DNA from 2 places in the Clostridium fermenticellae genome. Region 1 is predicted to be linked to the other one. Evidence: a T-box and tRNA genes for the amino acid it is inferred to sense, from the RefSeq annotation. Region 1 holds a T-box; the other holds one or more tRNA genes.

Region 1 (4,438 bases):
TTTCGATTTTGACAGCATTTGCTATAGAAAGATCGCTTGTAATTATTGCTTTATTGCTGACAATAGCTGTTGAACATTTTGTATACCCCTGATTTACATTTATTTTTCTTTTCCGTTTCATGAAATTTAAAAGTACAGGATCTGTATATTTAATATTATGTATAAAAATATCATCTAGATTCACACTATTTAATATAATATCATTTGGATATTTGCTATTTAAATTATTTTTTGATAAAAAGATTTTATATCCTAAATTTCTCAACTTATTTATAAAGCTTAGGGGCATGTCTTTATGTACTAGAATTGTATTATTGTTTACAATTTTTAACAACATATCAGGATGGCCTGATACTGCTTCATAAAGTAAATCTGATTTAGGACACATAAGTGGCTTGAACCCAAGTTTTTTTAGATTATTTATTTCTTCAATGCTTGTTCTGCAATCTATAATTACACACATAAATTTCTCCTATTTAAGTTAGTATCGAGTATAACTTATTATATTATTATTGTCGATATTTGCAAATAAATTTTTGTATATACATTTTGTTTACACATATACTAATTTAAAGAAGGGAGTGTGTCAAATGTTATTACTTACTGTTGTATATGATGATAAAAGAGAAGATTTAATATATGATATAGAAAATGTAGTAAGGTATTTTAAAGAAAAGAACTTTATCATGGGAATTTCAGAAAATATACAGTCTAATACTCACTTCGTGAAGGTATTTTGTGATGGAGAATTAAGTGAAAAGGTATATAATCTATTCAATATGAATGTTGCAGGAATTATTTATAATATTGTTATAAATGAATTTTGTGATAAACATTTATTTGAATTGTTATCTGATACCTATTTCTTCTTAGGATATGATGAAATAGATCAAATTATGAAAAATATTAAGAGTGTACTAAAAGGATATGGTTACAAATTTGATCAAAACTCTATATACTGTATGAATAAAAAAAATATGATATTAGATAAAATTGCTGACTGCATAAGGGAGAATAATGAGATAAATATAAATGGTTTTATAAGATTTAGAATGAATGACCTTCAAGATGATTTGGAAAGTATTGTTGATAAAATAGTAGAACAATATATGGTTGAGAAAGAATATAATGATTTTATAAAACTTTTAAAGTATTTTGTTGAGATTCAGGAAAGTAGAATTGATGAGATAGATATAGTAATAACAGAATATGGTAAATATTTATTAAGAGATGCCACTGGAAAAGATATTACTCGTGAATTACTCATGGATTTGGATGAAATTCAGTATAAACAAAATTCTAATGAAGAGGACGTAATTATAGGCATTTTAATAACAAATTGTCCTAAAAATATAGTTATTCATGGTATGGAAAATATACAAAATGAAGAGTTTATAGGTACTATAAAAAATATATTTAAAGATAGGGTAAAAATTTGTGAGGTATGTGATTCGTGTAGTGCGGTAGAGGACAAATGTGAAAGTTTGTTTAACAGTAAAATTAAAAATTAGTTTTTTAAAATTATCTATTGACAAATATAAATACACATAATATAATGATCACAATAAATGATTAAAACTTTGAAAAGGAAGAGTAGATAACAGGCTACTTTAAGAGAGAGGAATCCATTGGTTGAAAGATTTCTTAGGTAAGTGTTATTGAAAACCACCTTTGAGTTGAGTATTGAACTTAGTAGATATTTCCGTAAATCTGCGTTAAAGATTCTGAGATGATTATAGATTTTATTTATCTATTATCAAATTGGGTGGAACCACGATTAATACTCGTCCCATGTTTTTGGGATGAGTTTTTATATTTTTGAATAAAGACTTTGAAAAGGAAGAGTAAATAATAGACTGCTTTAAGAAAGAGGAATCCACTGGCTGGAAGATTTCTCAGGTAAGTGTTATTGAAAACCACCTTTGAGTTGGATATTGAATTTTAGTAGGTATTCCCGCGTATCTGCGTTAAAGATTTAAGGTAACAAACATTAGGTATCGTTTAGTATTATATTTAATTTGTTGAAGTTGGGTGGAACCGCGATCTACACTCGTCCCATATATTGGACGGGTGTTTTTTATATATAATTATTTAATTATAAATTTATAAATAGGAGGAAACAGTCATGATAAAGATTACTTTAAAGAATAACAGTATTATGGAGGTTGAGAATGGAACCAAAGTATCAGAAGTGGCTTCTAAATTGAGTTCATCTCTGGCAAAAAAAGCTGTTGGAGCGAAAATAGATGGCGAAAAGGCAGAGCTTATGAGTGAATTAAATAAAGATTGTAAGCTTGAAATATTGACATTTGAAGATGAGGATGGAAAATGGATATTAAGACATACTGCTTCACATATATTAGCGCAAGCAGTTAAAAGGTTGTATCCTGATGTAAAGTTGGCTATAGGACCAGCAATAGATAATGGATTCTATTACGATTTTGATGCAGAATTTTCATTTACACCAGAAATACTTGAAAAACTTGAAGTTGAAATGAATAAAATAGTAAAAGAGAATTTGGAACTTAAAAGGTTTGAATTGCCCAGGGAAGAAGCTATAAAGCTTATGAAAGAAAAGCAAGAACCTTATAAAGTTCAGTTGATAGAAGATTTACCAGAGGATGCGGTAATATCTTTTTATAAACAGGGAGATTTTGTGGATTTATGTGCAGGTCCTCATGTTGGATCAACTGGTAAGGTAAAGGTCATAAAACTTCTTTCAATAGCAGGTGCTTATTGGAGAGGTGACGAGAAAAATAAGATGCTTCAAAGAATATATGGAACTGCATTTGAGAAGAAGGCAGATCTTGAAGAATATTTAAGAATGATGGAAGAGGCTAAGAAAAGAGACCATAGAAAGATAGGTAAAGAACTTGATTTATTTAGTATTCATGAAGAAGGACCAGGATTCCCATTCTTCCATCCAAAGGGAATGATTATAAGAAATACCCTACAGAATTTTTGGAGAGAAATGCATGAAGCGGCTGGATATGATGAAATAATGACTCCAATAATATTAAATGAAAAACTTTGGAGACAGTCAGGACATTGGGATCATTATAAGGAGAATATGTATTTTACAAAGATAGATGATGAAGATTATGCTATAAAACCTATGAACTGTCCTGGAGCAATAATTGTATATAAGAGTCAAATACATTCATACAGAGAATTTCCAATAAGATATGCTGAAATGGGTATTGTTCACAGACATGAAAAATCAGGTGCACTTCATGGACTTATGAGAGTTAGGTGCTTTACTCAAGATGATGCACATATGTTCTTGACTAAAGACAATATAAGAGATGAAATATTGAATGTTATAAAACTTATAGACAGTTTTTATAAGGTATTTGGATTCGAATATTTTGTTGAATTATCAACAAGACCAGAAAATTCAATGGGAAGTGATGAAGACTGGGAAGCAGCAACTGATGGATTAAGAGATGCATTGAATGCAGCAGGTATGGAGTATAGGGTTAACGAAGGAGACGGAGCATTCTATGGACCAAAGATAGATTTCCATTTAAAGGATTGTATAGGCAGAACATGGCAGTGTGGAACAATTCAATTGGATTTTCAAATGCCAGAAAGATTTGATTTAACTTATATAGGTGCAGATGGAGAGAAACACAGACCAGTTATGGTTCATAGAGTTGTATTTGGATCAATAGAAAGGTTTATAGGAATACTGACAGAACATTATGCAGGAGCATTTCCAACTTGGCTTGCACCAGTACAGGTTAAAATTATGAATATAACTGATGACCAAATTGAGTATGCTAAGAAGATCGCATGTGAATTAAAGAAAAATAAAATTAGGGTTGAACTTGATTTGAGAAATGAGAAGATAGGATATAAGATTAGAGAAGCTCAGCTTCAAAAAATTCCTTATATGCTTGTATTAGGACAAAAAGAAATGGAAGCAGGTAATATCACTGTAAGAAGCAGAAAACAAGGAGATCTCGGATCAGTTAAATTAAATGATTTTATAAAGAAAGTTAGAAGTGAAATAGATAATAGAATTAGTGAAATAGATTAATAACCAAATATGATTTCTATAATTTTTATGAGCCAATTTAGTATAAAATAATATTGACTTATTAAAAAATTAGTTATATAATAGCATATGTTAAGAAGAAACAGCCGTTTCTCACCTTACAGCACGGCTAGTAAGGTTTATGGAATTTTTGATTTTGTTATTCTAAGGACGGCTTAAGCCGTCCTTTTTATTGTTAACTTATAAAGTTTTGTTAAAAACACCTAGGAGGTGAAAATTATTAATAAAGATTTTCTTAGTAATGAAAGCATAAGGGAAAAGCAAGTAAGAGTTATTGGAAATGATGGTTCACAAGTTGGGGTTATGTCATCCAGGGAAGCACTTAAGATTGCAGAAGAAAAAGAATTGGATTTAGTTTTAATATCACCGAATGCAAAA
Region 2 (4,438 bases), 620 kb from region 1:
AAAACATATCCTGGAAATATCTTTTTCTGCGTGATTTTCTTTTTCCCATCTTTTACTTCTACTTGTTCTTCTATAGGAACTTGAATATCGTCTATACAATCATAGAGTTCTCTATTTTCTATGATTTTCTCAAGATTAGCCTTTACTTTATTTTCATAACCAGAATATGTATGAACTACATACCATCTAGCTTTATCTGCCATAATATAAGGAATGGGAACTAATTCCCTTCCTCCCTCCTTTTTTAATTTTATTTAAAAACAAGTTTAAATAAATTATTAAAACCAAAATCTAATACACCTACAATTACAATACATACGACACAAAATATCATAACCGTAATCGTGGCTTTCTTTACTTTATCTTTAGATGCCCAAGTTATTCTTTTGTGTTCTGATAACAATTCCTTTAAAAAGCCAATAAAACCACTGCCGGACGCTGCTGAACCTTTAACTTTTTTTACATTATTATCTACAGCCATTTTTGTTCACATCCTCTAAATTTTATTTATGACTCTAAAGGACTACTTAGTCTCTTTATGTAATGTATGTTTATGGCAAAAAGGACAATATTTTTTCATTTCTAACCTATCTGGATCATTTTTCTTATTTTTCATTGTATTGTAGTTTCTCTGTTTACAATCCGTACAAGCTAATGTTACTTTTGTTCTCATTTCTTACACCTCCTGAAAACTACATATATAATATTTATATTAATATTTTAATCTCTCATAATTGTGCATCACTTAGATAATTTATCATAAGTCAGCTTATATGTCAATAAAATTGTCCTAAATATACACAGTAAATGATTTTTAAAAGGACTAGGTCTAGAAACCCAGTCCTATAAATTCAATTACTCAACAATTGTAGTAACGACGCCTGAACCTACTGTTCTTCCGCCTTCTCTTATTGCAAATCTTAATCCTTCATCCATTGCTACCGGTGTTATTAATTCAACATCCATATTGATGTGATCTCCCGGCATTACCATCTCTGTTCCTTCCGGTAATTTTATTGATCCTGTTACATCTGTTGTTCTGAAATAAAATTGTGGTCTGTATCCATTAAAAAATGGTGTATGTCTTCCGCCTTCTTCTTTCTTTAGTACATATACCTGACCTACAAATTTCTTGTGCGGATGTACTGTACCGGGTTTTGCCAGTACCTGGCCTCTCTCTATATCATCTCTCTGTATTCCTCTTAACAATGCTCCTATATTATCCCCTGCCATTGCCTGGTCTAATGTCTTCCTGAACATCTCTACTCCTGTTACTACCGTCTTAGTCTTTTCTTCTTTAAGTCCTACTAATTCTACTTCGTCTCCTACTTTTAATATTCCGCTCTCTACTCTTCCTGTTGCTACTGTTCCTCTTCCTGTTATTGTCATTACATCCTCTACCGGCATTAAGAATGGTTTATCTGTTGCCCTCTGTGGTGTCGGTATATAGCTGTCTATTGCATCCATTAACTCATGTATACATTTCGTTGCTTCCGGGTCATCTGGATTCTCCAATACCTTTAACGCACTTCCTACTATTATTGGAACGTCATCTCCAGGAAAGTTATACTCGTTCAATAATTCCCTTACTTCCATCTCTACTAATTCTATTAATTCCGGGTCATCTACCTGATCTGCTTTATTTAAAAATACTACTATATAGTCAACTCCAACTCTTGATGCCAGCAATATATGCTCTCTTGTCTGCGGCATCGGTCCATCTGCTGCACTTACTACAAGGATTGCTCCATCCATCTGTGCTGCTCCTGTTATCATGTTCTTTACATAGTCAGCATGTCCCGGGCAGTCTACATGTGCATAATGTCTTTTATCTGTCTCATACTCTACATGTGCTGTATTGATTGTTATTCCTCTCTCTTTTTCTTCCGGTGCTTTATCTATTTCATCATATTTTGTTGCTGCTGCTTTTCCCTCTTTTGATAAAACTGTTGTTATTGCTGCTGTTAATGTTGTCTTTCCGTGGTCTACGTGTCCTATTGTTCCTATGTTTACATGTGGCTTATTTCTTTCAAATTTTTGTTTTGACATTTTTATTCCTCCCTAAATTATTAACTTTTGGTTTAAGTAAACTCACCCTAGTGTTTTGCAAATTTATTTTACTGGAGCCCATGACCGGGATTGAACCGGTGACCTCCACCTTACCAAGGTGACGCTCTACCAACTGAGCTACATGGGCAATTTTGGAGCAGGAAACGGGACTCGAACCCGCGACAGCCAACTTGGGAAGCTGGTGTTCTACCACTGAACTACTCCTGCTTATAATAGTTTAAAAGTTATATACCGATTATCAATTTTAATACAAGTATAATCCTTTGTCAATATACAATTATTTATCACTTAGACATTTTTCTAGTTTTCTTTTAACTCTTTGGAGAGCATTGTCTATAGATTTAGCGTGCCTATCCAGGTCACACGCAATTTCCTGGTATGACTTTCCATCAAGATAAGACATTAAAACTTCCATTTCTAAATTAGATAATACCTCTCCGATTTCAGTATGTATGTGGCTTATTTCTTCTTTACTTATGATCAATTCCTCTGGATCAGCAACTTTCGCTTCAGATAATACATCTAAAAGAGTCCTATCCGATTCTTCATCATATATAGGTTTATTTAAAGATATATAAGTATTTAAAGGAATATGTTTCTGACGTGTAGCCGTCTTAATGGCAGTAATAATCTGTCTTGTTACACATAATTCAGCAAAAGCTTTAAAAGAAGACAATTTATCGGTTCTAAAATCCCTTATTGCTTTATATAATCCTATCATTCCTTCCTGATATATGTCCTCTTTATCTGCTCCAATCAAAAAATAGGATTTTGCCTTCGCTTTTACGAAATTTTCATATTTATTAATCAGATATTCTTGAGATTTAACATCTCCATTTTTAGCCTTTATAACAACTTCCTCGTCTACTTCATCTCCAAAGGAGGAAACTTTTTTACTAGCACAACCTTTTTTACTCAAGGTAATCCCCTCCAAGTCAAGAATGTATCATACAATACTGATTATACTTAGAAATAAATTAACAGTCAATAGATTTTCACTCGCTTCTCCGAATTTTTTCAAGTTTTTCCAGTATATCCGTATCAATTGAATCTTTTAATTCAAATTTTTTCTTTGAATACCCTTTATGAATTCTTTTTTGTATATTAACTCGAGTTGATTGTACTTCTTTATAAAATTCTATCGATGACATTCTAATTGCTCCACGTCCAAAAATAACTTGCTGTTCAAGTGAGTCAGATGTCACAACGCATACCTCAACTGAACGTCCTATATCATTTACAGTCCTTTCAATGAAGCTATCCGCTGTCTCTCCTTCTTTAGTAAAAACTACCATTACATTATTATTGACTCTTTCCTTTTTCTCTATGCTTCCAATTACCATATGTGCATCAAAAATAATAAAAACTCTATAATTCCTATACACCGCATAATTACTCAAAATTTCTATAAGCTTGTTCCTTGAGGATTCATAACTATATTCTTTTATTTTATTTAACTCAGACCAACTATTTATAACGTTATATCCATCTACAAAAATATTTTTCACTTTACATCACATAACCCTATTTTATTCTCTGCTTTAAAGTTTCATACATAAGTATACCAGCGGCGACAGAGGCATTTAAAGACGATATCTTTCCAACCATAGGTATTTTTAAAAGCACATCACATTTTTCTTTAGTAAGCTTGGATATTCCTCTTCCTTCACTACCTATAACCAAAGCTATCCGCCCATTTAGCTTAGACTCAAAGCAATAATTTTCACCTTTCATATCTGCCCCATAAATCCATATACCATGTTCCTTCAGCTCATCTATAGTACTATTTATATTTGAAACTTTGGCTATTCTCATATGTTCCACAGCACCTGCTGATGTCTTATAAACAATTGGAGTCACTCCTACATTTCTCCTTTTAGGTATTATAATTCCATGTACTCCACATGTTTCAGCAGTTCTTATTATGGAACCCAAATTATGTGGATCTTCTATTTGATCTAAAATTATTATAAATTCATTCTCTGATTTCTGAGAAGCAAAATCTAATATATCATATATATCACAATATTCGTATGGAGTAACCTGTGCTATTACCCCTTGATGTGAACCTGTTTGAGATAATCTATCCAGTTTTTTTCTATCAACGCGTTTAACTACTACTTTCTTCTCTTTAGCCAACTTTAATATAGTATTTATAGAACCTGAGATTTCTCCATTTGCAACAAACAATTGCTCTATGGTTTTATTTGATTTCAGTGTTTCAATTACAGCGTTCCTTCCTTCAATCATATCCTCCCTAAATGAATCATTTTTCATATCTTCAGATTTACTACTTCTAAATACCTTTTTCTTCTGCAATTACTCACCTTCTTTATACTTAGCTCTAACTTCCTCAATTTTACCACAT

Evidence for each region. A T-box is a leader RNA that pairs with one kind of tRNA and senses whether it is charged. The one in region 1 lies ahead of thrS (threonine--tRNA ligase), so its partner is inferred to be a tRNA-Thr.
Region 2: it encodes a tRNA-Thr, which carries the amino acid that the T-box ahead of thrS (threonine--tRNA ligase) is inferred to sense. The anticodon was not compared.

What each region holds. Positions count from the first base shown of each region.
Region 1 covers NZ_CP032416.1:863,695-868,132, forward strand. Annotated here, with positions in the region: gene D4Z93_RS04275 (DUF6873 family GME fold protein) at 1-463, opposite strand, end outside; gene ytxC (putative sporulation protein YtxC) at 591-1,511, shown strand; T-box leader at 1,572-1,795, shown strand; T-box leader at 1,823-2,061, shown strand; gene thrS (threonine--tRNA ligase) at 2,126-4,042, shown strand; ribosomal protein L20 leader region at 4,129-4,238, shown strand; gene infC (translation initiation factor IF-3) at 4,271-4,438, shown strand, end outside.
Region 2 covers NZ_CP032416.1:246,296-250,733, reverse strand. Annotated here, with positions in the region: gene nusG (transcription termination/antitermination protein NusG) at 1-203, opposite strand, end outside; gene secE (preprotein translocase subunit SecE) at 251-481, opposite strand; gene rpmG (50S ribosomal protein L33) at 524-673, opposite strand; gene tuf (elongation factor Tu) at 856-2,049, opposite strand; tRNA gene D4Z93_RS01225 (tRNA-Thr) at 2,122-2,197, opposite strand; tRNA gene D4Z93_RS01220 (tRNA-Gly) at 2,203-2,277, opposite strand; gene sigH (RNA polymerase sporulation sigma factor SigH) at 2,348-2,989, opposite strand; gene D4Z93_RS01210 (NYN domain-containing protein) at 3,066-3,578, opposite strand; gene rlmB (23S rRNA (guanosine(2251)-2'-O)-methyltransferase RlmB) at 3,595-4,347, opposite strand; gene thyX (FAD-dependent thymidylate synthase) at 4,390-4,438, opposite strand, start outside.